4 regions of the Methylocystis sp. Uni0008 genome follow, and region 1 is predicted to be linked to each of the others. Evidence: predicted binding sites of a transcription regulator. Region 1 holds the regulator's gene; each other region holds the start of a gene.
What was found. Region 1 encodes PhoB, which activates phosphate uptake and scavenging genes when phosphate is short. Its sites were predicted from a motif close to TGTCATNNANCTGTCAT; they were not measured.

Region 1 (7,436 bases):
TGCTGCGTTTCGGCGTCGACCTCAAGGTGATCTACGCCAATCGCCATGCCGCGGAATTCTTGGGCGCGCCGCAGGACGCGCTTGTCGGGCGCGCGATCGGCGATTTATTTCCGCCCTTCGCGGGAGACGATCCCTGGCGTCTCGACATGGCGTCCGCGGCTCCCGTCTCGTTCGAGGCGCCCGCCTATGATGCTCGCGGCGCACTGCGGTGGCTCGGATGGAGCGTGCGTTTCATCGGCGAGGAAGGCGGCGGCGAATTTCAGGCTGTCGCCCGCGACGCCACCGCGTCCCGGCGGCTGCGCGCCGAACGCGCCAAGGCGCGCGAAGAAGCGCGCGCGGCGGCGATCGCCAATGAACGGCTGCGCATCGCTCATGATCTGCACGACACGCTGGTGCGCTCGATCGTGGCGACGATCGCGCAGGTAAGGGTCATCGCCAGGACGACGACGGACGCGCGGGCGAGAACCGCGCTACGAGAATTAGAGTCGCAGGCGCGTTCGGGATTGCAGGAGGCGCGGGAAGCGATCGCGCAGATGCGCAAGTCGCGCGGCGAGGACATCGACTTGCGCGCGATCGTCGAAGAATTTGCGGCGCAGCGACATGGCCAGCCTCCCACCGTCGAGACGCAATGGGAGTTCGACGAGGCGGCGCTGCCGCACGACGTTCAGGAGCTCTGCGCGCGCGTGCTGCGCGAGTCCCTGCGCAACATCGAATTGCACGCCGGCGCGAGCCATGTTCGCGTCCGTCTGACCAGCGAGGGCGAGGCGGCGCGGCTGACGATCGAGGACGATGGGGTCGGCTTCGATCCTGACGCGCCGACGCCGGATCATTTCGGCGTCGCCGGCATGCGCGAACGCGCCAGCGCCGCGGGCGCGACTCTTGAGATCGAGAGCGGACGTGGAAAAGGCGCGCGAGTTTCGCTCGTCGCGCCGCTCAAGGCGTGATCAGTCGAAGTCGGCGGGATCGAAACTGCGCAGCGTTCCGCAGAATTCGCAGGTGACGCCGATGCGGCCGTCATCGCCGATCATGTCGCTGCGCTCTTGCGGCGAGAAACTCCGCAAGAGCTTGTCGATGCGCTCGCTCGAACAGCGGCAGAATTCCTCGACCGAGCGTTCATTGAACACTTTGACGCCGCGCTCGTGGAAAAGCCGGTAGAGCAGGCGTTCGCCCGAGAGCGCCGGATCGACGAGCTCGTGATCTTCGAGAGTGGCGGCGAGCGCCTGGCCTTCGGTCCAATGATCATTTTCATCTACCGAAAGCTCCTCGGCCCCGTCGGGCGCGTCGCCTGGCGGAAGATCGCGGGCGCGCGCGCCGCCGGACGGCAGATATTGCAGGAGCAATCCGCCGGCGCGCCAGCTGCGGCCCTGCGGCGTGACGCTTTCAGCGACGGCGAGTCTGACGAAAGAAGGGATCTGCTCCGACTGACGGAAATAGATATGCGCGGCTTCGGCGAGGCTTTCGCCTTCCAGCGGCACAACGCCCTGGTAGCGCGCCGCGTCTTCCTCGCGCTCGATCGTGAGCGCGAGATGGCCGCGTCCAAAGAGCGCCGCCGGCGCAGCGGCGCGCGTCTCGGCGACGCGCTCGGCGTCGAAGCGGGCGAAGCCGCGCAGCTTCCCCGGCGCGTCATAGTCGACGACGAGCATGTCGACCGGCCCGTCGCTGCGCGTTTGCAGCTGAAAGCGGCCGTGCGATTCAAGGATAGAGCCAAGCAGCGCGGCAAGCGCCACCGCCTCGCCGAGCAGGCGCGCCACCTGCGCCGGATAGGCGTAATGGCTGAGGATGGAATTGACCGTGGGGCCGAGCCGCACGACGCGGCCGCGCAGGTCGAGCGCCTCGACCGCGAAAGGCAGCACCCGGTCATCCTCGGAATGAAGCGCAACTGGCCGGCTTGGCGCCGGGCCCCCGCCTTGCGGCATCAGACCTGCCCCGGCGCGAGGCACCAGCACAGCACGCCCTTCTGCGCGTGGAGGCGGTTCTCGGCTTCGTCGAAGACGACCGACTGCGGCCCGTCGATCACTTCCGCGGTGACCTCCTCGCCGCGATGCGCCGGCAGACAGTGCATGAAGAGCGCATGTTTCGCGGCCGCGCGCATCAGTTTCGAGTCGACCTGATAGGGGGCCAGCGCGGCGCGGCGCTCGTCCTCGTCCGCGTCGCCCATCGACACCCAGCAATCCGTGATCACGGCGTCGACGCCGGCCACGGCTTCATAGGCGTCGCGCGTCAGATTGATCTTCGCGCCATTGGCTTTCGCCCAGCTGACGAGTTCGTCGGAGGGCGCAAAATCGGCAGGCGTCGCCACATTGATCGTGAAGCCCAGGCGGCCGGCGGCGTGCACCCAGCTCGTGAGCACATTATTGGCGTCGCCGGTCCAGGCGACCGTCCGGCCTTGAATCGGGCCAAGATGCTCCTCGAAGGTCATGACGTCCGCCATCACCTGACAGGGATGCGACTGCTTGGTCAGCCCGTTGATGACCGGCAGATTGCCGAAACGCGCCAGCTCCATGAGATCGGGATGCGAAAGAATGCGCACCATGACCGCGTCTAGGAAGCGCGCCAGCACGCGCGCCGTGTCGGCGATGGTCTCGCCGCGGCCAAGCTGCATTTCGGCGCCGGTCAACATGATCGTTTCGCCGCCGAGTTCGCGCATCGCGATGTCGAAGGAGACGCGCGTGCGGGTCGACGGCTTGTCGAACACCATGCCGAGATATTTGCCGGCGAGCGGCCGCTCGCTCGGCTCGGCGCCTTTGACGCGGCGCGCCTTGAGCGATTTGGCGAGATCGAGAATGCGGCGCAGCTCTTCGCCGGAGTGATCGGAGAGATCGAGAAAGCTGCGCGGCCGCGTCAGCGAATGGGCGGTCATCACGCGGCTCCGAGCTTTTCGGCGGGCGCGGCGAGGCGTGCGCAGGCGGCGGAAAGGCGCGTCGCCGCAGCCGCAATGTCGCTCTCGTCGATAATGAGCGGCGGCAACAGACGCACGACGTTGTCGCCGGCAAGAACGGTCAACAGGCCTTCGGCGCGCGCGGCGGCGGCGAAGTCGGCGTTGGGAATGCGGGTCTTGACGCCGAACATCAGTCCCTCGCCGCGGATTTCTTCGATCAGAGACGGATAGCGATCTTCGAGCTCCGCGAGCCGCTGGCGCAACAGCGCGCCGAGCCGAGCGACGCGCGCCATGAAGCCGTCCGCAAGCACGACGTCGAGCACCGCGCCGCCGACCGCCGTCGCCAGCGGATTGCCGCCGAAGGTGGATCCATGCGCGCCCGGCGTCATGCCCTTGGCCGCCTCGCGCGTCGCAAGGCAGGCGCCGAGCGGGAATCCGCCGCCCAGCCCCTTGGCCAGCGCTGCGATGTCGGGCGCGACGCCCGCGTGGTCGCAGGCGAGGAATCTGCCGGTGCGGCCGACGCCGCATTGGACCTCATCGACCACGAGCAGCAGCCCGCGCGCGTCGCAGAGCGCCCGCAACCGCGCCAGAAACGAGGGCGCAAAGACGCGCAGGCCGCCCTCTCCCTGAATAGGCTCGAGCAGCACGCCCGCCGTTTCCTCAGTGACCGCCGCCTCGACGGCGTCGTAATCGCCGAAGGGGACCTGATCGAAGCCTTCGACCGGCGGTCCGAACCCTTCGAGATATTTCGCATTGCCGCCGGCGGCGATGGTCGCGAGCGTCCGGCCATGGAAGGCGCCTTCGACGGTGATCAGCCGATATCGCTCCGGCTGGCCATTGGCCGCATGGAATCGACGCGCCGTCTTGATCGCGCATTCCACCGCCTCCGCGCCGGAATTGGTGAAAAAGACCAGATCGGCGAAAGTGGCGTCGCAGAGCCGCTCGGCGAGGCGCTCAGCCTGCGGGATACGAAAAAGATTGGAGACGTGCCAGGGTTCTTCGGCCGCGCGCTTCAGAGTCTCGACGAGATGCGGATGGTTGTGGCCGAGCGACAGCACCGCGACGCCCGCGCTGAAGTCGAGATAGCGGTCCCCGTTTTCCGCGATCAGCCAGGCGCCTTCTCCATGTTTGAAGGCGAGATCGGCGCGCGGATAGGTCGGATAAAGCGCTGACGTCAAAAGCCCTGCTCCATGCTTCCGTCGCTGGCCCCGCCAGAGGAAGCTCGAAAAACAAAGCGCCGCCCTTTTAAGGGCGGCAGTTCAGGACGGATTTTAAGCGCGCCGCCCGATGCGGTCAAATCAATGACGCCGTTCGGTCATTGGCGTCGATGCTCGGCGTCGCGCAGGCCGAAAGGGTGAGTCCTGCGGGCAACAGTCCGGGCGAAAGGCTGTTGAGAACGCGAGCGCGCGCTTGCCAGCGCGACTCGCGCGTGATTCAAAGTAAACAGAAAGTTTCTAGTCGGCGCCCGCGTCGTTTGTTTGGGCGCGTTCTCTCGAGTGTTGATGCGCGTCACATCGCCGCTGGGCTTCAGGCCTGCGTTGCTCGGAAGAAACTCCGATCCGCGCGCGACCCGAAAGAATGGAGAAGCCTAATGTCATGGACCGACGAACGCGTCGAACTGCTCCGCAAGCTTTGGAGCGACGGCCTGAGCGCCAGCCAAGTGGCGGCTGAACTCGGACCAGGCATCACGCGCAACGCCGTGATCGGAAAGATCCATCGCCTCGGACTCGCCGAGCGCGCCAAGACGGCGAACGCACAACGTCCGCGCGTCGCCAAGGCCCCGCGTCAGACGCAGCCGCGCATGAACGGCGTCTCGTCGCACGGCAATCTGGCGCTCGCTTTCGCGCCGCACGTGTTGGCTGCGCCGCGGCTTGCGCGCGAGGAAGAGGTGGTGATCCCCATCTCCGAGCGCGTCACGCTCATGGAGCTGCGAGAATCCATGTGCCGCTGGCCGATGGGCGACCCCACGTCGCCGGAGTTCCGCTTCTGCGGCGGCAAGTCGACGATCGGCGGCGGACCTTACTGCGCCTATCACGCGCGCGTCGCCTATCAGCCGGCCCAGGATCGCCGCCGCGCGCGCGATCAGCTCCGCGCGCAGCGTTACGCATAATCGGGCGCCGCGGCCCGTCACTCGTGTCCGAAAGTTTCGTCGAAGGAATAACCGGCGCCGCGCACGGTGCGGATCGGATCCTTCTCGCGGCCGCGGATCAGGGCCTTGCGCAACCGCCCGACGTGGACGTCGACCGTGCGCTCGTCAATCTCCGCCGACATGCCCCAGACGCTGTCGAGCAGCTGCGCGCGGGTGAAGACGCGACCCGGCTTCTCCATGAAATATTCGAGCAGCCGGAACTCGGTCGGACCAAGATGAATTTCGCGGCCGGAGCGCCGCACGCGGCGGGTGTCGCGGTCGAGGTCGATGTCGCCAAGCGTCAGCCTGGAGGCGACGCGTTCGGGTCGCGCCCGGCGCAGCAGCGCGCGCACCCGAGCCATGAGCTCCGGCGTCGAGAACGGCTTGACGACGTAATCGTCCGCGCCGACAGAAAGGCCGCGCACGCGCTCGCCTTCCTCGCCGCGCGCGGTGAGCATGATCACCGGCATATCCTTGGCGCTGTCGCGCGCGCGAAGACGCCGGCAGATTTCGAGACCTGAAACGCCTGGCAGCATCCAGTCGAGAATGACAAGGTCAGGCGGCGACTCGGCGAGCCGCAGCTCGGCTTCATCGCCATTGTCGACATGCTCGACCTGGTAACCTTCGGCCTCGAGATTATAGACGAGCAGCGTCGCGAGCGAGGTCTCGTCCTCGACGACGAGGATACGCGGCGCGCGATCGCTTTTGCCGCTGCGCGGCATCACGGACGTCGCTTCGTTCATTGCGTCGCCTCATCCTTGAGCCCGAAATCGGGAACGCGCGATTTCGGCCGCTCGGTGGGCATCGGCTCGCCGGTGACGACATAGACGACCGTCTCCGAGATGTTGGTCGTGTGATCGCCGATCCGCTCCAGATTTTTTGAGCAGAACAGCAGATGCGTGCAGAAGGAGATGTTGCGCGGGTCCTCCATCATGAAGGTGAGAAGATCGCGGAACACCGAGTCTTCCAGCGCATCGAGATCGGAATCGTTCTGCCACACCGCGCGCGCGCGCTGGATGTCGCGCAGGGCGTAGGCGTCGAGCGCGTCCTTGAGCTGCATCGCGGCGACTTCATGCATCGACTTGAGTCCGACGATGGCGCGCGGCACCCGCGCCTCCGACACGATCTTGAGCGTGCGCTTGGCGATGTTCTTGGCGAGGTCGCCGACGCGTTCGATATCGCCGGAGATCCGGATTGCCGCGATGCATTCGCGCAGATCGACCGCCAGGGGCTGTCGCCGCGCGATGGTGAGGATCGCGTTCTCCTCGATTTCGCGCTGGAGCGCGTCGAGCCGCGGATCGCTGGAGACGACCCGATGGGCGAGGTCGACGTCGAAGTTGGAGAGCGCGTCCATCGCCTCCGCCAACATTTTTTCCGCGACGCCGCCCATTTCAGCGATGCGGCGTCCGAGCGCCTCAAGGTCCCGGTCGTAGGATTTTACAATGTGATCGCTCATGAGCGCCGTCCTCGAATGCTGGTTCAGCCAAAACGGCCCGTGATGTAGTCGAGCGTCCGCTTTTCCTTGGGCTTGTTGAACACGTCGTCCGTCTCGCCGAATTCGACGAGTTCGCCGAGGTACATGAAGGCGGTGTAATCGGAGACGCGCACCGCCTGCTGCATGTTGTGTGTGACGATCGCGATCGTGTAGCGGCTGGTGAGCTCTTCGATCAGCTCCTCGACTTTCGCCGTCGAGATCGGATCGAGCGCCGAACAGGGCTCATCGAACAGAATGACTTCCGGCTGCACGGCGACGCTGCGGGCGATGCAGAGTCGCTGCTGCTGCCCGCCCGAGAGGCCGAGACCGCTCGCGTGGAGCTTGTCCTTCACCTCGTCCCAGAGGGCGGCACCGCGCAGCGCCGCTTCGACGCGCGCGTCGAGATCGGCGCGCGACAGCTTCTCGTAAAGCCGAATGCCGAAGGCGATGTTCTCATAGATCGACATCGGGAAAGGCGTCGGTTTCTGAAAGATCATGCCGACCCGCGAGCGCAGGGCGTTGAGGTCGATCGCCGGGTCGAGAATGTTCTCGCCGTCGAGCAGCACTTCCCCTTCGGCTCGCTGACCCGGATAGAGGTCGTACATCCGGTTCAACACGCGCAGCAACGTCGACTTGCCGCAGCCTGAAGGTCCGATGAAGGCCGTCACCTTGTTTGCGCGCAGCGGCAGGCTGATATTCTTGAGCGAACGATCCGCGCCGTAATAGAAATCGAGGCTGCGGACCGAGATTTTCGTCGGCGGCTCTTTGGGGGCTTGGACGGCGGCGTTCATTTCGATTTCCTCCGGCCGGCGCTCAGGGAGCGCGCGGCGATCGACAGGGCGAGAACTGCGACGGTGATCAGCAGCGCGCCGGTCCAGGCGAGTTGCTGCCAGTCTTTGTAGGGCGAGAGCGCGAACTGGAAGATGACGACCGGCAGGCTCGCCATCGGCGCCGCC
Region 2 (7,436 bases), 1.4 Mb from region 1:
CGATGAGTCCCTGGCCGAGGATATTCGCTTCCGATCTGATGCGGTTGCCGAGCGCAAGGACCCGGTCGTTGTTCGCCGCCGTGGAGTCGTTTGGCTGGTGATAGCGGCCGGAGACTCCGACGTGAAGAAGATCATGCTCGTCGTGGATCGGCGCGTAGGTCAGGCGGCCGGTGAGGTCGAAATACTGCCCGCCTCCGGTGGCTTGAAACCAGGTGGTGTTGGACTGGAAAGGACCGCCGCCGCCCGCGTTCGGAATGTAGAGTCGTGGAATGCCCCAGGTCGCCGGATAGCCGCGCGCGGGATTGAGGCTCGCGTCGCCGAAGCTGGTGCTGAATATGCCGCCCTTGAAGGTCCAGTCGTCGCCATATGCGCCCATGGCAAGGCCGATATGACGATCAGGCTGGAAGGTGTCGACGGCGAGCGAACGTTCGATGAAGTCGCGGTATTTCGAGGAATTGATCGCCTCGACGCTGAACGGCTCGAACATGCTGCCGACCATGATGTAGGCCGGATCCTTCGCGAAGGGCAGCGTGAACAGCGGGCTCTGGATGCCGAAATAGGCGTCGCGAATGCCGCCATAGACGTGATTGACGCCGGTTATCTGGCTTGTGCCGGTAAAGTCATATTGCAGCTTGTAGAAGTAGATCTGCGCGGCCTTGCCTTCGACCTCGAGCCGGAGCTGGCGGCCGCCGACCTGATTGTCGAAACCGTTGAGCGGCAGAGCGATGCCGCCGCCGTCGATGATGATGCGGCCGCCGACCTTAAAGCTATACGCCTTGTCTTCGGTCTCGACGAAAAGCCCGTTCCTGAAGCTGACGAACACCGGCGGCCGTGGCGGCGTGTCTGAAGACCCTTTGGACACTGCAGCATTGGCGACATTCGTTTCGCTTTGCTGTGAACGGCTCTTCGCGCTTGAACTTCGCGACGGCGGCTTCGCCTGGCGCGCTTCCTGACGAAGCTTGGCGACCTCGGCTTCGAGCGGTCGAAGCCTGGCGATTTCCGCTTCCAGCATGCGCAGTCGCGCCTCGATCGCGCTCTCGGACGCGCCGGCGCCTGTCGAGAGCAAGGCCCCAACCGTCGCCACGGCGAGTGCTTCCTTCGCCCGCCGAATTGCCAAGTCCGCCTCGCGATTCCTTTTGCGTTTGGCGGAGAGGGTGCGGCGTTAACCTTAACGAATAGTTAGCGCCCTTCTCACCCCTCTGATGCAAAGGCGTCCGCGCCCCAAATGGGGCGCGGAGAATTGCTCGAGTCGCGAGGGCTAGAAATAGACCTTCGCCCGCATTTCGAGGAACGTCGGATGGGAGCCGCCCTCATAGGAGGACTGAGGATTCCAGTTCAACGGCGACTTCAGAGACAGCACATGAGTGGCGTTGAACTGGAAGGCGAAGCCGTTATCCGGATACCAGTTTATGCCCGCCGTCACGTTTTGTTGGTAGCCGCCATAGACGCCGGAATTTGCGATGACGTTCTGCAAGAGTGTCGCATTGGCGATCTGTGCGGGAGTTCCCGGCAGGGGCCCCCCGAACAAGCCGAAAGCGTTATTGGCGACCAGCAGGTTGTTGTAGAGCGACGCGCCCTGATACGGACCGTTGTTCAGGTTGAGAACGCTCCAGCGTCCGACGAGACCCCAGGCGCCCCAGCCTCCCCTGGAGAAGGGATCCTTGATCTTCAGCTGGCCGAAGGTCACGCCGTTCTTGTCTTTCAGATCGTAGGACTGAGCTTTCTCTTCTCCCGTGATCCACCACTCGCCCTGCACATATCCTCCGCTGGCGACGTAGTTGGAATTGCCCGGAGACAGAAACAAGCCTTGCGTTGGCGAAGCGGCGCCCAGCTGATTGAGTTGGGCCAGCGCGAACTGCTGAGCGGCGGATGTGTTCCTGTTATAGTTCGCCATGAGCCACTCGCCCTGAACGAAGAAGTTCTCGTAGGAGAATGCAGTTTCAAGGTCGATCTTCTCGATGTCCTTGATGCAGTTGCCGGCGGCGTTATACTGGTTGAAGGTCACTGCAGGCGTCACGAAGGCCGCGGGCTGAGCGAACCGGCCGCACGAAAGATCCGTGGTTCCGAGGAAGGTGGTTCCAAGGATATTGGCTTCGGATCCGAGCCGATTGCCCGGGGCCGAGTTGCGATCGTCGCTGTAGGCTGTCGCGTTGTTGGGCTGATGGTAGCTGCCGGCGACGCCTAAATGCACAAGCCGATGCTCGTCCAAGATCGGCGCCCAGGTTACGCGGCCGGTGGTTTCCCAATAGGCGCCGCCTCCCCAGGGTTGATACCAATTGGCGTTTCTCACGCCAAAGCCATTATAGGCTGGCGCTAAAACGCCCACGTTTCCGGACGATGTGTTCACCGGACGCGCGTTGAGATCCTGGAAGCTCAGCGAATAAAGACCGAAGTGAGCCGTCCAATTGTCTTTGCCGATCAGGCCAGCGGCCACGCCAATGTGACGGAAGGGGGCGATTGCATCGACCGCGAGCGGCCGTTCGATCGTGTCGCGATATTTCGAGGAAGCCAAGGCCTCCAAGCTGAATGACTCGTACTGGCTGCCGATCTTGAAATAGACCGGCTCGGCGAGCAACGGATGCGACAAGCGGGGGTCTTGCAGGCCAAGGTAGGCGTCGCGCCATCCGCCCCAGAGAAAATTGCGGTCGGTTACGTAGTTTCGCGACCAGAACGCGAGACCCGTGAGGGTGTTCGCATTAGGCAGATTTGTATTCCAAAGCTGCGTTGTGGAATTCGCGAAATCGAATTGAAGCTTGTAGAACCAAGGCCTCAGCCTCCCTTCGGCCTCCAGTCGCGCCTGGCCAAAACCAACATTCCCCTGCCAGCCATTGCCGGGTGAGCCAATTGTGCCGCCGCCATCGACAAAGAGGCGGCCGCCGACCTTGAAGGCGAAGGCCTTGTCCTCGGTCTCGACCAGAAGGCCGCTTTTCAAACTGACGAAGACCGGGGGCGGCGGCGGCGGACCCGGCGGGCCTTTCACCGCCGCCGCGGTGGCGGCGTTGGCGACATTCGTCGCGATTTTCGCCTGCGCCTTCGCGCCATGCGCCTCGTGACGAAGTTTCGCGACCTCCGCTTCTAGCGGACGAAGTCTGGCGATCTCCGCTTCCAACATGCGCAGTCGCGCCTCAGTGGCGCTGTCGGTCGCGCCAGCGCCGGTAGCCGCGAGCAATGTTCCCGCCGTCGCCAAAGCAAGTGATTGATAGATCGGAGTAGTCGCCATGTCCCAGCCTCGCGCTTGGTTAGTTTCGGAATGCAGCGCGCGACTTATGGCCCTCCCTAAATGACACATCCGTGACAATTGAAGTATCAATGCAGTCATCCGTTGATCCAAGTCACGTATTTCTGAATTATGTTGCTGACGTGCAACACAGATACGCACATATATAAGTACTAAAACCAATATTGAGCTTCTTTAAACGGTACGGATTTCTACTTAATAGCATGCATGTCATATAGTGCACACTGTATCTTATACGTTTTGTGACAGACTCAGTACAGGCGCCAAATCGTACTAAATTGGAAACAATCCATAAACATTATTTCTGTTGTATACATGATAAAAACAATCCGGAAATAAAACTATACTTTTTGGACAAACTGCAGCAACACGGGCCTGCAAAGATCCCGCCCGGGTTGAGCGAGCGACGCTGCGTCGCCGCGCAACGAACGCCTCCCTCCCCTTGTGGGAGGGAGCGCAAATGACAAAGAGGTTTCGCGAAGCGACCGAAACAGGAGCAGGCTTCTCACCTGCCGGCCGTGGATCCAGCCCGCCGTCCACTGCCGAAGAACGGGCGCAAAGCTTATCGCCGAAGGGGCGTGGTGGCGGACTTGGCTGAACGGGGCTGAAACAACCCTCGTCGATCAGCCGCTCGCAGGAGCGAAGCCTGCGAGCCTGACAGCGAACGACTGAAATAAATCGATGAAAGATCCAGAGAGCGGTGACGCTCCGTCAGCCGGAGCGTTGCCGAGGGCTCAGTCGCAGTTCTTGAATTTCGAGTCCTTGCACCGAGCGATCATGGCTTGAGCCTTGGCGATCTGCTCGGGCGACAAGGATTTCGCCGACATGTCGCGGATCGATTTCTTCTCGGCGACGCTCATTGCGAGCGTCTCCGTCGCGAGCTGCGTCCACATGTAGCCGTGCAGCAGATCGCGTTCGACGCCCTGTCCGGCGACATACATGTTGCCGAGATTCAACTGGGCGTCGGCGTCGCCCTGCTCGGCGGCCAGCCGCAGCCATTTGGCGGCTTCCTTGTAGTCCTGCGCAACGCCGGCGCCGTCATAATACATTGAGGCGATATTCATCTGCGCGGCGGCCAGTCCCTGATCCGCCGCGAGCAGATTCCATTTCATCGCCTCCTTGTAGTCCCTCATGACGACCTGTCCTTCGAGATACATCGTGCCGAGATTGAACTGTGCGGAGGCGTTTCCATGATCGGCGGCGGCGCGAAGCCATTTGATGGCCGCCTTGGGATCGGCGGCGATCCCCTTGCCTGTGAGATACATCGCGCCGAGGTCTCCCTCCGCGCGCGCGTCGCCTTTCTCGGCAAGCGGCTTGAGCAGTTTGAAGGCGCTGGCGTAATCGCCGCGTCGCGTTGCGCCCATCGCGGTCTCATAATCGTCAGCGCGGACCGGCGCGGCCCAAGCGAGCAGGATGGAGAACGCGATCGTGGCCACGGGCTTAGTCATTCGGGCTCCTTCAGCAAAATCAAGACGCGCGAAAGCCCCCGGCGCGAACCGGAGGCTTTCGACGAGATCACGGCCTGACCAAATTGATCAGTAGTTCCACTGCAGCTGCATTCTGAGCAGGTCAGCCTGGAATTGCCGATAGGGCGCCGCAACCGTGTTGGTGCGGTCCATGTGAGAGTAGATCGCCGTGAATTCGAGCTCCGGCAAGGGCTGATACTCGACGCCGACGTCCCATTCGTTCACACGGCCGTTCGGCGCGTTGTTATCGAATTTGAACCCGCCGTTATAGTATTGCCATTTCACGAAGGGGAAATAGACGCCGGTGCCGAAGTCCTTGTCCTCATATTTGTAGGAGGCTTCGACATAGCCGCCGTTCAGCCTTCTCGCCTCGATCGCGGTCTGCGTTCCATTGAGCTGCGGCCCGACGCCCCAGTTCCATTCAGCGCGAAGGCCGAAGGGCTGCGGATAGATGACGCCAGTGATCGCGACGCGCGAGTCGCGAATGCCCTGCCCGCCATTCGCCACGGCCGGTCCCCAACCGTTGAACGCGCCATAGACGCCCAGCTGATAGTTTCCGACGTTGTTCCATCCGGCCCCGTTCACATAAGGAACGAAGCCGGATCCGATGTTGGTGTATGGCGTGTTCAGCGGAATGAAGCCCGCCCAGTTCGTCGCCATGCCCAGCGAGGGCCGGATCGCTGCCGTGTAAGGCACGAAGCGTCCCGTGTAGCCCTGGATGCTCGCTTCGACCACCTGGCCGTTTTCGAAGACGTAAGGGTAGGTGAAGCGCGCGACGAGATGCGTGCCCTTGTTGAGCTCGATGCGGTTGGCGCCTTGTCCGTTGTAGACGCCAAAGGCGACCATGCCGTAATCGCCCGTGCCTTTGAGGTTGTTCTTCACGAGGTCGCGGAAGAGATGCCGCATTTCCTTCGGCGTATAGTAGAAGAACAGCCCAATGTCGCGTTCGTCCTTGCAGCAGGTGTTGATGGCGTCGGCGCGGTCGAGCGCCAGACGATTCTGCGACGACTGCATGTTTTCGAAGCCATAGGGAATTTTCGACTGGCCAGCGCGGACGCGGAATTCCTTGTCCTTGTCGAAGTAGATGTCGGCGTAGAGGTCGCGGATCTGCGCAAAGTTGCCGGGCGCGTTGGTGTAGCTGCCGACCTGGTTGAATCCGGGATATGGGAACACCGGATTGTAGAAATAGTAGACGGCCTGAGCGGCGGGGTTGCCATAGGCGGCGAAGGTCGGCGACGTCGAATTCGCGTTCGGCGGATTGCTCGCGAAGTCGTTCTGGAAATAGAGATAGAGATGATCTGAGACATCGCCGCTCAGAATGATGCGCGCCCGTCGGATGAAGAAGTTCTGCCGGTCGCCGACCGAACGGTCGTTCGTCGTCCTGATGTCGTACCAATACGGGCCGCCGCTCAGAATGTCGTTATAGCGCATTTGCGTATAGCCGCGCAGGCTGAGCCGCTCATACCAGTGCTGCGGAGGCGGGGGCGGCAGCGCCGCCGCAGCCGCATGCTGGGCCGCCGCCGCCTTGGCCGCCTGCTTGGCGCGCGCCTCATCGGCCTCGAGCTTGGAGAGCCGCGCCTTGAGCGCGCGGATTTCAGCGGAGACATCCGCTGACGCCGGCTCGATCGCGGCCAGCGAGTATAGGCCGAACGCAGCGATGGCGAGCGCGCGTTGTCCAACTCCCAGTTTCATAGGTTAAATCCCCCGGTTAACTTCCGGGCGACAGTGAAGCCAAGGCTGGATGACAGAGGGGTGACAAACTCTGCCGCAGCTGATTTGTGACGTTGGAACGGCTGGGAAGTGTGGCGCCGGCGCCACACTTCCCAGCCGTTGATTGTTGTTTTTCGTGGCTTTGCAGCCACAGCCGATCTTTTTTCCGAGCTATTTGCGGCCGCTTCTTTCAGCGGCTCAACCGCGCTGGAAGGATCGCGCGGTCATTCCCTCATCGCTGGCTCGGCCAAATGCCTTCACGTGCAGCCGGGCGCGCGCAGCCTGACCACGCTAACCCCCCCGCCGCGGCGCTCGACGCAGATTTTCGTCGCGATCCTCTGCTGGAGCGAGTCCACGTGGCTGATCACCCCGACCCGCCTCCCCTGCCCCTGCAGGGTCTCCAGCGCGTCGATGGCGATGTCGAGCGTCGCCGAATCGAGCGCGCCGAATCCCTCGTCGATGAACAGGGTGTCGACGAATGAATTGCGCCCCTCGAGGCCGGCAAGCGCCAGGGCGAGGGCGAGGGACGCGAGAAAGCGTTCCCCGCCGGAAAGCGACCGCGTCGAGCGGCGCTCGTCGCCAAGCTCCCGATCGACGATCTGAAGGCCGAGCGAGCCGGCCTCGCCCGAACGCTCCAGCGCATAGCGCGGCGCGAGCAGCGCCAGCCGCTGATTGGCGAGCGCCACGAGATGCTCCAGCGTCGCCGCCTGGGCGAAGCGGCGGAACTTGTCGCCGCTCGCCGAACCGATCGCTTCGCTGACCTCGCTCCAGAGCCTGACGCCTTTGCGGGCGCGCTCGAGCTTGTCATCGAGAGCGGTCGCCCGTCCCCTCGCCGCGTCATCCGTCGCGCGGCGCTCGCGCAGCGCGCCGAGCCGCGCGGACGATTCGTCGAGATGACCGCTAACGTCCTTCTCCCGAGCGGCGAGTTCCTCCCGCGAGGCTGCGGGCGGGGCCACGCTGCGCGCCGCAGCAAGGTCGGCCTGCCGCTCCGCCAAGGCGACCTCGGCCGCCCGTCGGTCGGC
Region 3 (7,436 bases), 1.1 Mb from region 1:
GCGGCGTTGAAGAATACGTAGACGGCGTCGGTAATCGCGGTCGAGGCGGCGACGCCAGCCCCGATCAGCGGGTCAATGGCAGGCAGATCCATGGTCTCCTCCGCTTTCGCCAGATTTCGGCGAGCGCCTGCAGCGCGGCGATCAAACGAGAAGAAAACAAGATTGGCGGAGCGAAACGCCAATCTCTGTTTTAGCGCCCGACAAGCGGGCGAATATTCACCGGGTGACGCTCACTAGCGGCGCCAATACGGCCGCCCACTCCATTGACCGCCGCGGCGACATCCGCCCCAGGGTCCTCTGTGACCGTAAGGACCGCAGCCCCCGTAAACGAGATGAAGAGAACTCTGTGAATTGTCGGGCGCCTGGATCGGCATGGCGTCCGCCTCGGGGACGAAAGAGAACGCAAGGCTCGCGCTGAGCGCCGCTGCGCCCAGCAATTTTTTATAGGTCATAAGGAGCAGTCCTTCGAGCTAATCGCCAGCCGGTCAGTCGACCCTGGCGCGCCGGAGGCTATCGCCGATTGATCCGGAGAGCCACGGTCGGCGAGGAATGCGGTTAAGAACGCCCGAGGACAACTCGGTTTCGAGCGACCCGCTAGTCTCCGTCCTTCTTTTCGCCGCCGCTCTTGTCGGCGGGCTTTTTCGCACACGCCCAGATGCACTTATCTTCCGACTTACCCTGGCAGAACTGATCGTAAAGCGTGTAGTACCAGACGGAGTAAGGAATGGGTCCATCCGGAGGCGTCGGATCGCCCGGCGGAATCCGAAGAATCGGGAAACAGCTTTTAGGCGGCTTCTTGGACGCCTTTTGCTGATCCTTCGACTGGACCGCGCCGCTGGCGAAGGCGAGGCCGAGCAATGCGAGGACGACCAGACGCTTCCTCATGCGCGCGCCCCAGCAGCTGAAGACAAGCGGAAACTCTGAGATGGCGCATCCGCCGGGCGGGTCAAGCGATCGCGGGAGAGCGATGGGCGCGCCAAACTTCAGCCGCGCCTAACGCTCCGCCTCATTGTGACCGTCAGGGCCTGCTCCCTCGGCCTGATCCTCTTCGGCGGCCAGCCGCAGCGACTCAGCCAAAGCAAGCCGCAGGAGCAGCATGGCCATTTGTTCAGGAACCGGCTCGCGAGTGACGGCCTCGAAAGACAGCCGCAGCGCTATTCCCACTTCCCGAAGAACCGCGCGAGAGGCTGGATCGTCGTCAATTCGTCTCTTCGGGAGCATGTCGCTGTCCTCCCGACGTTTAAACCAACGGGCTTCTGCGTAGTTCCCACAATACGCTGAATTTAAAAGCACAATTTTGGCGACTGCGTCACGACGAGCGCCGGAATGTGCTGAACTGAAACTTCTGCGCCGCATGCCAGGGCGTATCATGCTCGTGCCGGCGACTGTCGACGAGCGCGAAGTCGGCGCCAAGAATGGCGGCGAGCGTTCCGGCGCTGTGTCGCGCCACCGGGAGACCGCTGCACCTGTCGGGGCCCTCGGGCGCAAATGTGCCAATGATGACATAGCCGCCTGGCTTGAGCGCTTGTTTGAGCCGGCGAAGATAAGCGCGCTGCTCGCTTTCAGTGGTCAGGAAGTGAAACGCGGCGCGATCGTGCCAAATGTCATAGAGTTCTGCCGGCCGCCATTCCGTCGCATCGGCGACAATCCACTTCACCTTGTCGCCCTTGGCGCCGAGCCGGACTCGCGCTGTATCAAGAGCCGCGGCCGACAGGTCCAGGACGGTAATGTCCTGGAAGCCCTTCGCGACAAGGCTGTCGACAAGCCGGGACGCGCCACCGCCAACGTCTATGATGGCCGATGACGGTCGTGCGCCCACAAGCTGGAGCAGCTCGAGAGACTCCTTGGGAATTTCTTCGAACCAGCTGACTTCGGCCTCGCGCTTGGTCGTGTAAATGTTGTCCCAATGCGCCTGTCGCGAAGTCGTCATCGCCACCCCGCTGTGTCGGACGTATTCAGCGGCATCGTCGCTGAACGCCCATGCTTAGGCTGTCAGGAATCAGCAGGGCGCAGATCACGCCACCGGCAACGCTCGGAATCGCGTTTCAACCACCTTGCCTGAAGAAAGTAGCGTGCGCGGCGCTAAAGTCGGCGGCGAAAACCGAGCGGCGAGTGGCCGCTGCGCTTGCACAATGGTGGGCGCGACAGGGATTGAACCTGTGACCCCTACGATGTCAACGTAGTGCTCTCCCGCTGAGCTACGCGCCCCCAAGCCGGATCGGCCGGAGCGCCCGTCTATAATGGCGAACGAGACGGCGCGCAAGCGGGCTTTGGCTGCGACGTTCGCGCTCAGCCTTGAGCGCAAGCCTCGGAAAGGATTGAGATTTGGTAAAAGCCGCAGCTTGCGTGCGTAAAAGATTTGTGACGTTGCGCGATTTCAAGTCTTGCGGCGAGCCTGCTTTGTGGCAGACTTAACGCCGCTCCCGCTGGTCAAGCGGAGAGAAGTTAAGGAGGTTTCGCATGTCCTTGCAGGGTCATATCGTCGAACTCCAGCGCCGCCACGAAGCGCTCAAAAAGGAGATCGAGCAGGAACAGCTGCATCCCCAAGCGGACGAATTGAAGATCGCGGAACTTAAGCGCAAGAAATTGCAGATCAAGGACGAGCTCGCCAAACTGTCGATCAGCGAGACGCGACATTAGCGTTTCCGGCTGGCTCACATTCTACTGCTTCACGCCATGGGCGGAGAGAGATCTCCGCCTTATTTTTTAGGCAGTCGCCGCGGCGCGCGATTTGCGAGACTTCATCCTTATGCCAGTCACCGAGCTTTACCGCGCCGAGACCCTGCACGAAGGTCTCGGCGAGCCGTTCTTCGATCGCGTCGAACCCGCGACCTTCCCTGAGCATCGGCTACGCTACCGCAACCAGCGCTGGGCCGCGCGGGTCGGGCTCGACGGTCTGAGCGACTCGGAGTGGATCGAGCATTTCGGGCGCTTCTCACCATTGCCCGGCGGCTTCGCCCACCCTTTAGCGCTGCGTTATCACGGGCATCAGTTCCGCGTGTACAATGCCGATCTCGGCGACGGCCGCGGCTTCCTTTTCGCGCAATTGCGGGACGTCAAGGACGGCCGCCTGCTCGACTTGGGCACGAAAGGCAGCGGCCAGACGCCCTGGTCGCGACGCGGCGACGGGCGGCTGACGCTCAAGGGCGGGGTTCGCGAGATTCTGGCGACCGAAATGCTGGAGGCGCTCGGGGTCGACACCTCGAAGACCTTCAGCCTGATCGAGACCGGCGAGGCGCTTATGCGCGGCGACGAACCTTCGCCCACCCGCTCGAGCGTGCTGGTGCGGCTGTCGCATTCGCATATCCGCATCGGCACGTTTCAGCGCCTCGCCTTCCACAATGATTCCGCGGCGATCGACAGGCTGCTCGACCACGTCTGCAGCCATTACTTCCCCGCCATCGCCGATCTGCCGGCGCCGGACAGAGCGCTCGCCTTTCTCGAACAGGTGGTCGCGCGCGTCGCCGAGCTCGGCGCGGGCTATATGGCGTCCGGCTTCGTGCACGGCGTGTTGAATTCCGACAACATCAACGTCACCGGCGAAAGCTTCGACTACGGTCCGTGGCGTTTCGCGCCGGTCTATGATCCGACCTTCACCGCCGCCTATTTCGACGAGATCGGTCTTTACGCCTTTGGCCGCCAGCCCGGCGCGCTCGGCTGGAATCTCTCCCGCCTTGCGGAATGCCTGATCCACCTCACCGGGTTGAAAGCCGCCGAGACGGTCCTCGCGACTTTCCCAGGCCGCATACAGCAGGAATTCCGGGCGGCGCTGCTCAATCGACTCGGACTTGCTTCGGCGGGCGATGACGCCGATGCCGCGCTGGCCAAAGCCTTCGTCGATTTTCTGACAACGACGAAGGCTCCATTCGAACAGACCTTCTTCGATTGGCGCGGCGGCCTCGCCTCCAACGAGCGCGCCGCGCGCAGCCCGTCTGCGAGCCATTATCAGGGGGAGGCATTCGCGGCCTTGCGCGCCGCTCTGGCGCAGCATAGGCCGTCTGCGAATGCGCGCCTCCATCACCCCTATTTCCAGCGCGCCGCGCCCTGCACGATGCTGATCGATGAGGTCGAGGCGCTCTGGGCGGCGATCGCCGAACGCGACGACTGGGCGCCGCTCTACGCCAAAATCGACGCAATCGGGGAGATGCGGAACGCTTATGAATCCTGATGGAGCAATTCGCTTGAACGCCTCCCGGCCGAGGCGGGATAATTGCGCGCGCGCGCAACCGATTCCCGAGCGTTCAGTGGCGTTCGAGGACGATCTTCAATGAATGAAACGCCGAGCGAGATCGATAAGGGAGCCATCCGCGCGGAGGTCGAACGACTTCGGCTGGAGCACCACGATCTCGAGACCGCGATCGACGCGCTGCTCGCGGTCGGCGTCGCCGATCAGCTGCAGATTCAGCGGCTGAAGAAACGCAAGCTGCTGCTGCGCGACCGCATCGCCTATCTCGAAGACCAGCTCACGCCCGACATTATCGCGTAGCTGCTGGGCCTCGCGCGCCGCCGCTCGACGCGCGCAGGTCAGGACCGAGCCGGCAGGAAGCCGAGCGCGCGCAGCAGCAGCGGCATCGTCAGGCCCTGAACCACGATCGAGAAGCCAACCACGGCGAAAGTGACGGCGAGTATCTCGTCGCGTTGCGGCAGATCGCCTGGCAATGACAGCGCCAGAGCCAGCGCCAAGGCGCCGCGCAAGCCGCCCCACCAGAGAACATGCTGCTCGCGAAACGAGATCTTCCATCGCGAAGCGAGGAACAACGAACTCAGCGGATAGACGACGATGGCGCGCGCGCAAAGAACCGTGGCGATCGCCACCGCCAACGCCGTCGCCCCTACGGCGCCGAAAGGAGTCGACGCCACATCCGCGCCGATCAGCAGAAACACCATGGAATTGGCCACGAAGGCCGCGAAATCCCAGAAGGACAGAACGAATTCACGCCCCTTGAGGCTGATGTAGCCGCCTTCCTGTTCGCTCAGGAGCCCGAGATTGCCCATGACGAGGCCGGCCGTCACCGTCGCCAGAACGCCGGAGACATGGAGATGTTCGGCGATCAGAAAGGAGCCGAACGCCGCGATGGTCGTCAGCGTCGCTTCGATCAGATGTTCGGAGGTGCGCAGCGACGCAAGGATGGCCGCCCCGCCGAACAAGGCCCCGACGGCCACGCCGCCAAATACGACTTTCACGAGAGTTACGGCGGTCTCCACGCCGCTCTGGTTGGCGCCGCCGCTCTGCACGAAGGCGAGCGCCATGACGAAGAGCACCGCCGCAGCGCCGTCGTTGAGCAGGCTCTCGCTCTCGACCAGCAGCCGCATCCGGCCTTTGATCCTGTTGTCCTTGAACATCGCGATGATCGCGACCGGATCCGTCGCGGCAATCAGCGCGCCAAAAAGCATCGCGGAGTATGGAGGCCAGTCGAGCAGCGTCGTCATGGCCACCGCGACGACCGCCGCAGAAATGACCGTTCCGATTCCTGCGAGCGCGAGCAATGGCAGCGAATCGCGCACCAGTTCGCGCCAGGAAAGAGTCAGTGCCGCCTCAAACAGGAGCGGCGGCAGGATCAAATCGAAAATCAGATCATGAGTGAGATGCGGCGCGAAGTCTGCGCCCGACAGGGCGACGGCGGCGCCGACAATGACCAGTCCGACGGTGTAAGGCAGTCGGATTTGACGCGCGGCGATCGCGACGATCATCGCAACGGCCAGCACGGCGACCGCTTGCCTCAGACTTACTTCCATAATGTGTCCACACCGATAGAGAGAATCCCGTGGCGACGTTAGCGCGGGCGCCGCCCGCGCGCGAAGCGAAATCGGCCTGCAATCGCCATGGATCGCGCGCTTGCCTATCGGGAAGCCATCGTCTATGCCGCATGGCTTCCCTTCGTGAAGGAAGCAAGAGTGGGGAAGTCCAAACCGCCCGTCGCCGTCATCATGGGGTCGCAATCCGACTGGGCGACGATGCGCCATGCGGTCGAAACGCTCGCGGCGCTCGACGTCGCCTGCGAGGCGAGAATCGTCTCGGCCCACCGCACGCCCGATCGACTCGTGGCCTTCGCCAAAACGGCCGAATCCGAGGGCTTCCAGGTCATCATCGCCGGCGCCGGCGGCGCCGCCCATCTGCCCGGAATGACCGCATCCATGACGCCGCTGCCGGTTCTCGGCGTGCCGATCGAATCGGAAGCGCTCAAGGGCCTCGATTCGCTGCTGTCGATCGTGCAGATGCCGGGCGGCATTCCCGTCGGAACGCTCGCTATCGGCAAGCCCGGCGCCATCAACGCGGCGCTGCTCGCCGCGGCGATTCTCGCGCGCGCCGATCAGGGCCTCGCGGCGCGACTCGCCGCCTATCGGGCGCGACAGACGGACAGTGTGGCGATGACGCCGCGCGACGGCGCGTGATGCTCGCGCCCGGCGCGACGATCGGCATCCTTGGCGGCGGCCAGCTGGCGCGCATGCTGGCGATGGCGGGCGCGCGCCTCGGTTTGAAGGCCCATGTCTTCTCGCCTGTTCCCGACGATCCGGCTTTCGATGTCTGCGCGGCGCGCACGCAAGCCGACTTCCACGACGAGGCCGCTCTCGCCGCATTCGCGGAATCCGTCGACGTCGTCACCTATGAATTCGAAAACGTCCCCGCCCGCACGGCGCAAGTGCTTGCCGCGCATCGGCCGGTACGGCCCAATCCGAAGGCGCTGGCGCTCACGCAGGACCGGCTCGTCGAGAAACAGTTCGTGCAGAGCCTCGGAATCGCCACGGCCGATTTCGTGCCGGTCGACAACGCGGGCTCGCTCGCACGCGCGGTCGCGCGGCTCGGACGCAACTCGATCCTCAAGACGCGGCGCCTCGGCTACGACGGCAAGGGCCAGACGCAGTTGCGCGACGGCGGCGACCTCGCGGTCGCTTTTCGCACGCTTGGCGGCGCGCCCTGCATACTGGAAAGCGTCGTGCCCTTCGAGAAAGAAGTGTCGGTCGTCGCGGCGCGCGGCCTGGACGGCGAATTTCGCGCCTATGACGTGTGCGAAAATCTCCATGAACATCACATTCTGGCGACGACCCTGGCGCCCGCGGAGATCGCCCACGAAACCGCGGCGAACGCGATCGACATCGCCGGACGCATCGCCGCGGCGGCCGATTATGTCGGCGTGATCGCGGTCGAAATGTTCGTCGTGCGCAACGGCGAACGCGAAGCGCTGATCGTCAATGAAATTGCGCCGAGGGTGCACAACTCCGGACACTGGACGCTCGACGGCGCGCTGACCTCGCAGTTTGAGCAGCATATGCGTGCGGTCGCCGGATGGCCGCTCGGCGCCACACGCCGTCATGGCCGCGTCGAGATGCGCAATCTGATTGGCCATGACGTCGACGCATGGCCGGAGCTGGCGCGCGAAGACGGCGCTTGTCTGCATCTTTACGGAAAGAAAGAGACGCGCGTCGGCCGAAAGATG
Region 4 (7,436 bases), 1.6 Mb from region 1:
GGGCGCCGTGAGCCGCCGACTATCTATCGGAGCGCGGCAGAAGTCCATCTCGTGAGCGGGCAGTCAATGTTCAAGTTCTTCATCATCGCCATCGCAGTCGTGGCCGCAGGATTTTCAGCCTTTTACGCGTTCCGGCGCGCGCCCGTCTGCTCCGGCGACGGCAAATATATGGCGACGCAGAAGGACTGCGAGGCATGGGGTTTCGACGCGGAAGTCTGCAAGCAGGCGATCGAGAAAGCGCGCGCCGTGGTCGCGCGGGCGGCGCCGAAAACCGAAACGATGTTTCAATGCGAAGTGCGCTTCTCGGACTGCTTCGAGGCGCCGGGCGGAGGCTTTTCGCCGCGCCCGTCGTTCTGTCTGCGGCCGGACAAGGGCGCCGAGCCTCTGGAAGTCAGATATCTCGAGTATGAATCCGATCGCATGAACCGGAAGAAGACCAAGGAAGTGCGCGTCGACTGAACCCGAACGGGATCAGCGCCTGAAATCCGCGCGGCGTTGTTCGATCTGAAATTCCGACGCGTCGATGACCAGCTTGCCGGCGGCGGTGCCGATCGCGATGTGGATCGGCACGACGACATGGGCGTCGGGGAGCGGCGCGAGCCAGACGCTGATGTCGTGATTATTCGCCATATAGCGGGTGGACGAGCTGTCCGGGCGATGACCGGCGATCGGCGTATAGCGCGCCGAGCACACGGTGACGGGGCCTTCATAGCCTCTCGTCTGCGCCGTATGAGCGCCGGCGTAGGCGAGTTCAACGTCGAAACGCGTCACGCCGTCAAACACCGAAATGGTTCGGTTGCACGCCGCAGGACCGGTGAGCTCCTCTCCGGCCGGCACGCGCATGATCAGCGCGCTGACCGGATCGACGATATGCCGCTTGGCGCTTTCCGTCACCGGCACGCGCGCCTCGACGTCCCAGGGCGCGGGCCTCACGTCGACCGATCGCACCGCATTTCCGGCGAGCGACATGCGCACCGTACGCGTCTCATCGCTGTTCGATGTCGTGTTGGCGTAATTGGCCGGGGACGGACCGCCGGCTGTCAGGCCGCCGCTGGCGCTGGCCGCGCCCTTTGTGTTGTTGATCAGATTGGCGAGCCCTGACGTCCGCATCGCGATCTCGACGCGGTAATTCTGCGCGTCGACAATGCCGGAAGCGGATGCGCTGCCGATAGAGATCCCCATCAGGCTCAGGGCGTAGTGGGCTTTGAGAGATTCAGCCGCGGCCGGCGCGCAAAATGCGAGCAAGGCCGCGACCACTACGCAGCCGCGTCGCGCCGAAAGGCGAGTGCGCAAGGCCGCTCTCATGGTTGCGTCGCGTCGCCCGGCGCAGGCGACTTGTCGTCGGCCGTGGTCTTCCTGGCGCGCATAGCGGCCTTCAGGCTCAGGCCCATTCCTGCCAATGTCCGTCTTCGAAAATGCGCCATGACCGCAACCCCGCCTTTGCGACGACGAGTCGTCCCGCCTTCGCCTCGGCGACGAGATGCCGGAATACGAGAGGATTGCGCCAGGAAAACGGCTTTTCCGGGTCGCAGACCGCATGGTATTCGTCGCTGTCGGGGTCGTCCATCAGCAGCGTGCCGACCTTGTCCGGCCGCAGTTGCGGAGAGAAGCTGCGCTCGTCCTTCCAACGGCAGTAATACTCGCGGCATACCTGCGGCCGCGTGTCGTAGACGCCGCAGCCGCCGGTCAGCGCGCAGTGCTCGCAGAGCTTGCCGGCAGGCTTCTTGAACTCTTCGATTTCAAGAACCTTGCAGCAGAAGTAGCAGGAACCGCAGGCCTTGCCTGGAATGTCGAGCATGTCGGTCGAGCGCCGATGGCGTGAGAATCGAATCGGCGTATTGTGAACGCCGGACGGCCGGATGCAAGCAGCGTCAGGCGCATAGCGGGCGGAGCATGACGCATACGATCGATCCGGAAAAACTGTTCGTCTCCCCCGAATGGCTCGCCGAGCGTCTCGACGCGCCGGATATCGTCGTCTTCGACGCGTCGTGGCACATGCCGGCCGCCGGCCGCGACCCTCGCGCCGAGTTTCTCGCCGGGCACATTCCCGGCGCTCAGTTCTTCGATATAGACGCGATCGCCGACCCGTCCACCGGTCTGCCGCATATGCTGCCGAAGCCGGAAGTCTTCGCGGCGGAGATGCGACGACTCGGATTTGGCGACGGCATGCAGGCCGTCGTCTACGACTGCGTCGGCCTGTTCTCCGCGCCGCGCCTGTGGTGGACGCTTAGGGTCTTCGGCGTGGAAAAGGCGTCCATCCTGGCGGGCGGCCTTCCCGCCTGGAAGTCGGAAGGGCGGCCGCTCGAACAGGGCGAGGCGCGAAGCTGGCCTGCGGCCGCTTTCACCCCCCGTTTCGACGCGAGCCTCGTCGCCGACGCGGACGCCGTGCGGCGCGCCCTCGATCTCGGCGGGCCGCAGGTGGTCGACGCGCGCGGCGCGGAGCGTTTCCACGGATGGGCGCCGGAGCCGCGTCCGGGGCTGCGCTCCGGCCATATGCCAGGCGCGCGTAACCTTCCGTTCGGAAATGTCCTGGAAGGCGGAAGGATGAAGGATCGCGCTGGGCTCGAAGCGGCCTTCGCCGCCGCGGGCGTCAATCCCGACGCCCCCGTCATCGCCTCCTGCGGGTCCGGGCTCACGGCTTGCATCATCAGCCTGGCGGTCGCCGCCGCTGGCCGTTCGCCCGCTGCAGTGTACGACGGCTCCTGGTCGGAATGGGGCGCACGGGAAGATCTGCCCGCGGTTGTGGACGATCGCAGCGACGCCTAGATTTTGAGCGTATCGCTCGAAAGATGCGCATACAGTATATTCGATAGGCGCCGGACGACAGTTTGGCGCCAGAACTTTGGCCATGGCGCGACCAACGCGGCAATGTTAGAAGCTCGGCGGCTCTCAGCCGAGCCAAAGTCGCTAGCGGGCCGGGGCTTAAGCTAAGCGCGCGGGGAAATTTGATGAAAAAGGTCGAGGCGATCATCAAGCCGTTCAAGCTCGATGAAGTGAAGGAAGCGCTGCAGGCGGCGGGACTCCAGGGTATCACGGTCACTGAAGCCAAGGGCTTTGGCCGCCAGAAGGGCCACACCGAGCTCTACCGCGGCGCTGAGTATGTCGTTGATTTTCTACCAAAAGTTAAGATCGAGATCGTTCTCGCGGACGACGCCGTGGAGCGCGCCGTCGAAGCCATTCGCACCGCCGCGCAAACGGGCCGCATCGGCGATGGCAAGATTTTTGTTTCCAACGTCGAAGGCGCGATCCGCATCCGCACCGGCGAGACCGGCGCGGACGCCATCTAGCACTGAGCCCCCGCCACATGAGCTTTCTAGCCAACATCTTCAGACGCTCTGCCGCGCCCAATACGAAAACGGCTAAACAGCATGATCAGCAAAGAGAGGCATCAAACCACATGACGACGGCCAAGGACGTACTCAAGCAGATCAAGGATAATGACGTTAAATACGTCGACTTCCGTTTCACCGACCCGCGCGGCAAATGGCAGCATGTGACGTTCGACGTTTCGATTGTCGATGAAGAGGCTTTGACCGAAGGCATCATGTTCGACGGCTCGTCGATCGCCGGCTGGAAAGCGATCAATGAATCGGACATGACGCTGCTTCCTGATCTGAGCTCCGTCGCGCTCGACCCGTTCTTCGCAGCGTCGACGCTGTCGATTGTCTGCGACGTCATGGAGCCCTCGACGGGCCAGCCCTACAACCGCGATCCGCGCGGCATCGCCAAGAAGGCGATGGCCCATATCAAAACCGCCGGGGTGGGCGACACCGCCTTTTTCGGTCCGGAAGCCGAATTCTTCGTTTTCGACGACGTGCGCTTCTCCGTCGAGCCTTACGACACCGGCTTCTCGCTCGATTCGACCGAGCTGCCCTCCAACACCGGCACGGCCTATGAGGGCGGCAACCTCGGCCACCGCGTGCGCACCAAGGGCGGCTATTTCCCGGTGCCGCCTGTCGATTCGGCGCAGGACATGCGCGGCGAGATGCTCGCCGCCATGGCGGCCATGGGCGTCAAGGTCGAAAAGCACCACCACGAGGTCGCGTCGGCGCAGCACGAACTCGGTCTGAAGTTCGAAACGCTCGTCACCGTCGCCGATCATCTGCAGATCTATAAATACGCCATCCACCAGGTGGCGCATTCCTATGGCAAGTCGGCGACCTTCATGCCGAAGCCGGTCTACGGCGACAACGGTTCGGGCATGCACGTCCATCAGTCGATCTGGAAGGACGGCAAGCCGGTCTTCGCGGGCGACAAATACGCCGGCCTCTCTCAGGAGTGCCTGTGGTACATCGGCGGCATCATCAAGCACGCCAAGTCGCTGAACGCCTTCACCAACCCGTCGACCAACTCCTATAAGCGTCTGGTCCCGGGCTATGAGGCGCCGGTGCTGCTCGCCTATTCGTCGCGCAATCGCTCGGCGTCGTGCCGCATCCCCTTCAGCTCCAGCCCGAAGGCGAAACGCGTTGAGGTCCGCTTCCCCGATCCGACGGCGAACCCCTATCTCGCCTTCGCGGCCATGCTGATGGCCGGCCTCGACGGCATCGCCAACAAGATCGATCCGGGCGGACCGGCCGACAAGGATCTCTACGACCTGCCCCCGGAAGAGTTGAAGGCGATCCCCACGGTCTGCGGCAGCCTGCGCGAAGCGCTCGACAGTCTCAAAGCCGACAACGCCTATCTGACCGCCGGCGGCGTCTTCGACAAGGACTTCATCGACTCCTACATCGAGCTCAAGATGCAGGACGTGATGCGCTTCGAGATGACGCCGCATCCGGTCGAGTTCGACATGTATTACTCCTACTGACGTAGGAGGCGGCCGTTTCGGCCGTCGACATCGGATATGATCCGGGAGGCGATCCATCGCCTCCCGGATTTTTTTTGCGCATTTCATCGAGCTGCGTATCGCGCCGCCGCTGTCGCACAGGCGTCATGCGCCTGTCATTCCGCCGAGCGAAATTGCGGCAAAACCAAGTACGACTTGCTGAACGCTCGCCGTGCGGCGCCTTTCGAGCTGCTCCCGTCGGCGCACGCTTCCCATGGCGAGTTCGTTCGGCCGCAATGATTGACGCTACGGAGAGACACCATGAAATTGCGCGCCTTGTTCGCCGCCGTCGCCGCCGTCGCGGTTCTGACCGCCGGCGCGGCCGCGCTCGATATGGAGCTTTCTCCCTACAAAGCGGTCGGCGATCTTTCTGGAACGCTCAAGTCCGTCGGCTCCGACACCATGCTTCATGAGATGGAGCTGTGGGCCGAGGGATTCCGCTCGATTTACCCGAACGTCGCAATCGAAATCGAGGGCAAGGGGTCCAACACCGCGCCGCCGGCGCTGCTCTCGGGCGCAGCCCAGCTGGGTCCCATGTCGCGACAGATGACGCCGGACGAGATCGGCGCCTTCGAGACCAAATTCGGCTACAAGCCGACGGCGGTTCTCGTCGCCATTGACGCTCTGGCGATCTATGTCCACAAGGACAATCCGCTGCAATGCGTCAGCATGGAGCAGTTGGAGCGGGTCTTCGCCGCCGACCCCAAGAGCGGCGGCGGAAGAAGCATACGCACCTGGGGAGAACTCGGTCTGACCGGCGAATGGGCGGCGAAACCCATCGCGATGTACAGCCGCAACACGCTCTCCGGCACCTACAAATTTTTCAAACAGAACGTGTTGAGCGGCGGCGACTTCAAGGACGACATCAACATGCAGGCCGGATCCGAGGCGGTCGTGAGCGCCGTCGGCGCCGACAAATTCGCGATCGGCTATTCCGGCATCGGCTACAAGACCAGCGCCGTGCGCGCCGTTCCCGTGGGAGCCGTCGGCAAAGGCTGCTACGACGCCTCCTTCGACAACACCTATTCTCGAAAATATCCGCTGGCGCGCGGCCTCTATGTCTACCTGCTGAAGGATCCCAAGAGGCCGATGGATACGTTGAGCGGCGAATTCGTCAAATACGTCCTTTCGAGAGACGGCCAGACGCAGGCGAAGAAAGGCGGCTATTACCCGATCACCCGCAACATCCGTGAACACGAATTGACGCGGCTCGGCCTTCTCGCGTCAGCGAGGTGAACGCCAGCACGCTGAATCGCGTATCCGATCGCCAGCTCAGGGCTCCAGCGTGACGAGCCTGCCTTCGTCAGTCTCGACATGGACATAACGGGGCCCAAAAGACCTATAGCGACCGCTCGCGATCGTCACAAACTCGCATAGCGGCAGTTCCGCCGCGTCTTCCGCGGGACGAGAGATATAGAGATCGGCGTGGTAGAGGCCTTCCCCCTCCAAGCCATGCGTGTCTTTCCCGAGCGCCGCAAGCGTCTGCAACGTATGTTCGAATTCGTCCCGGTTGCGGAAACGCCGCTGTATGAAGGTTGCTCCGTCCAAGTGCTCCGTGACGTAACCAAAGTCGCTCAGCGCCTGTGCGACGCCGTCAAAGGGGAACATGCGCAGCACGAAGGAGATCACCCATGGTCGGCGCTTCGCCTGCGCGAGCAGCTTGCGGAAAGTCGTCTCTCCCAGGTAGCCGATACAGCCGGTCGAAAGAATGACGTCCGCGCGAGAAACGATGCGCGCGGCGTCTGCGTGCAACTCGCTTTCCTCAAGATCGGCGACGACGCCATCCTGGAGCAGACCGACGCTCGTGGCGTAACGGATCGCGGGCTCGGAGACGTCAAGACCGATGAAGCTCGCCAGGCCGCGATCCGGCCACGCCGCAAAATAGTTGGCGTCAAGCCTCAGCAGATCGTCCGAGGATAATTCCACCAGTTCGCGTCGGGCGTATCGACGCCTCAACGTATCGAAGGTGAGTGGGAATCGATGCACTGCGGCGTTGATGCCGTAAGAACAACCGACGTCGAGAACGATGGGCTTGTTCCCGCCCGAAGCCTTCGCTGCGAGCACCTGCCGAATGACAGGCTCAGCGACGTCAGGGATCATGTAGTCTAAGCCGCCCAGAACAGAATAGTAGGATCTGGGGTCATCCATGATGTAGATTTCGTCGAAGTTCGCCTTGGCCATATTGATCTGGCCATAGTCGTCGATCACGATTCCACGCCTCCCTTGTCATCCATCCGGAGCGACGACGCTGCACTTTAGAGGCGTGTCCGCCGGCGCGCTGGGTTCATCGTGTGGCTAAGCGACACCTTAGCGCTTCGCTGCAGAAAATTCTATGTTTTTCGGCTATTGGCAGATTCGATAAGCGCCATTCGATCCATGCCGCTCAATATCGAAATGCAGATGACTCGCGTGATAGGGATCTGATCCAGGCCCAAGCACGGTAGTGAACCAGCCGCATGCGGCCGATCTCAGGGCTTTGACGTAAGCCGCCGACTGAGGATCAGGCTGCGAGTCGACCGCTACTTTACGCCCGTTCGAGAAAACAAAAGCGCCAACGTCGAGTGCGAGTCCCTTGCCGTGCGCGCTGAGCTTGGCTGCGGGATCCTGATTG

Region 2: a site for PhoB is predicted at 3,281-3,297, ahead of AC0X69_RS19430 (OprO/OprP family phosphate-selective porin). Genes of this name have one in related genera too.
Region 3: a site for PhoB is predicted at 2,351-2,367, ahead of AC0X69_RS18100 (YdcH family protein). Genes of this name have one in related genera too.
Region 4: a site for PhoB is predicted at 4,929-4,945, ahead of AC0X69_RS04380 (PstS family phosphate ABC transporter substrate-binding protein). Genes of this name have one in related genera too.

Annotation. Positions count from the first base shown of each region.
Region 1 covers NZ_CM166370.1:2,516,650-2,524,085, reverse strand. The annotation lists gene AC0X69_RS12580 (sensor histidine kinase) at 1-944, shown strand, start outside; gene AC0X69_RS12575 (Hsp33 family molecular chaperone) at 945-1,916, opposite strand; gene argF (ornithine carbamoyltransferase) at 1,916-2,860, opposite strand; gene AC0X69_RS12565 (aspartate aminotransferase family protein) at 2,860-4,056, opposite strand; gene AC0X69_RS12560 (GcrA family cell cycle regulator) at 4,470-4,988, shown strand; gene phoB (phosphate regulon transcriptional regulator PhoB) at 5,006-5,749, opposite strand; gene phoU (phosphate signaling complex protein PhoU) at 5,746-6,462, opposite strand; gene pstB (phosphate ABC transporter ATP-binding protein PstB) at 6,486-7,271, opposite strand; gene pstA (phosphate ABC transporter permease PstA) at 7,268-7,436, opposite strand, start outside.
Region 2 covers NZ_CM166370.1:3,920,669-3,928,104, reverse strand. The annotation lists gene AC0X69_RS19435 (OprO/OprP family phosphate-selective porin) at 1-1,084, opposite strand, end outside; gene AC0X69_RS19430 (OprO/OprP family phosphate-selective porin) at 1,259-3,220, opposite strand; gene AC0X69_RS19425 (tetratricopeptide repeat protein) at 3,973-4,686, opposite strand; gene AC0X69_RS19420 (porin) at 4,774-6,396, opposite strand; gene AC0X69_RS19415 (AAA family ATPase) at 6,672-7,436, opposite strand, start outside.
Region 3 covers NZ_CM166370.1:3,649,050-3,656,485, reverse strand. The annotation lists gene AC0X69_RS18130 (hypothetical protein) at 1-92, opposite strand, end outside; gene AC0X69_RS18125 (GCG_CRPN prefix-to-repeats domain-containing protein) at 234-452, opposite strand; gene AC0X69_RS18120 (hypothetical protein) at 595-885, opposite strand; gene AC0X69_RS18115 (hypothetical protein) at 994-1,221, opposite strand; gene AC0X69_RS18110 (class I SAM-dependent methyltransferase) at 1,310-1,930, opposite strand; tRNA gene AC0X69_RS18105 (tRNA-Val) at 2,134-2,208, opposite strand; gene AC0X69_RS18100 (YdcH family protein) at 2,461-2,640, shown strand; gene AC0X69_RS18095 (protein adenylyltransferase SelO) at 2,750-4,168, shown strand; gene AC0X69_RS18090 (YdcH family protein) at 4,268-4,486, shown strand; gene AC0X69_RS18085 (cation:proton antiporter) at 4,525-5,736, opposite strand; gene purE (5-(carboxyamino)imidazole ribonucleotide mutase) at 5,929-6,393, shown strand; gene AC0X69_RS18075 (5-(carboxyamino)imidazole ribonucleotide synthase) at 6,393-7,436, shown strand, end outside.
Region 4 covers NZ_CM166370.1:871,913-879,348, forward strand. The annotation lists gene AC0X69_RS04350 (DUF1190 domain-containing protein) at 52-459, shown strand; gene AC0X69_RS04355 (DUF3108 domain-containing protein) at 472-1,293, opposite strand; gene AC0X69_RS04360 (hypothetical protein) at 1,382-1,798, opposite strand; gene sseA (3-mercaptopyruvate sulfurtransferase) at 1,894-2,766, shown strand; gene AC0X69_RS04370 (P-II family nitrogen regulator) at 2,949-3,287, shown strand; gene glnA (type I glutamate--ammonia ligase) at 3,398-4,807, shown strand; gene AC0X69_RS04380 (PstS family phosphate ABC transporter substrate-binding protein) at 5,087-6,061, shown strand; gene AC0X69_RS04385 (class I SAM-dependent methyltransferase) at 6,098-6,973, opposite strand; gene AC0X69_RS04390 (extensin family protein) at 7,169-7,436, opposite strand, start outside.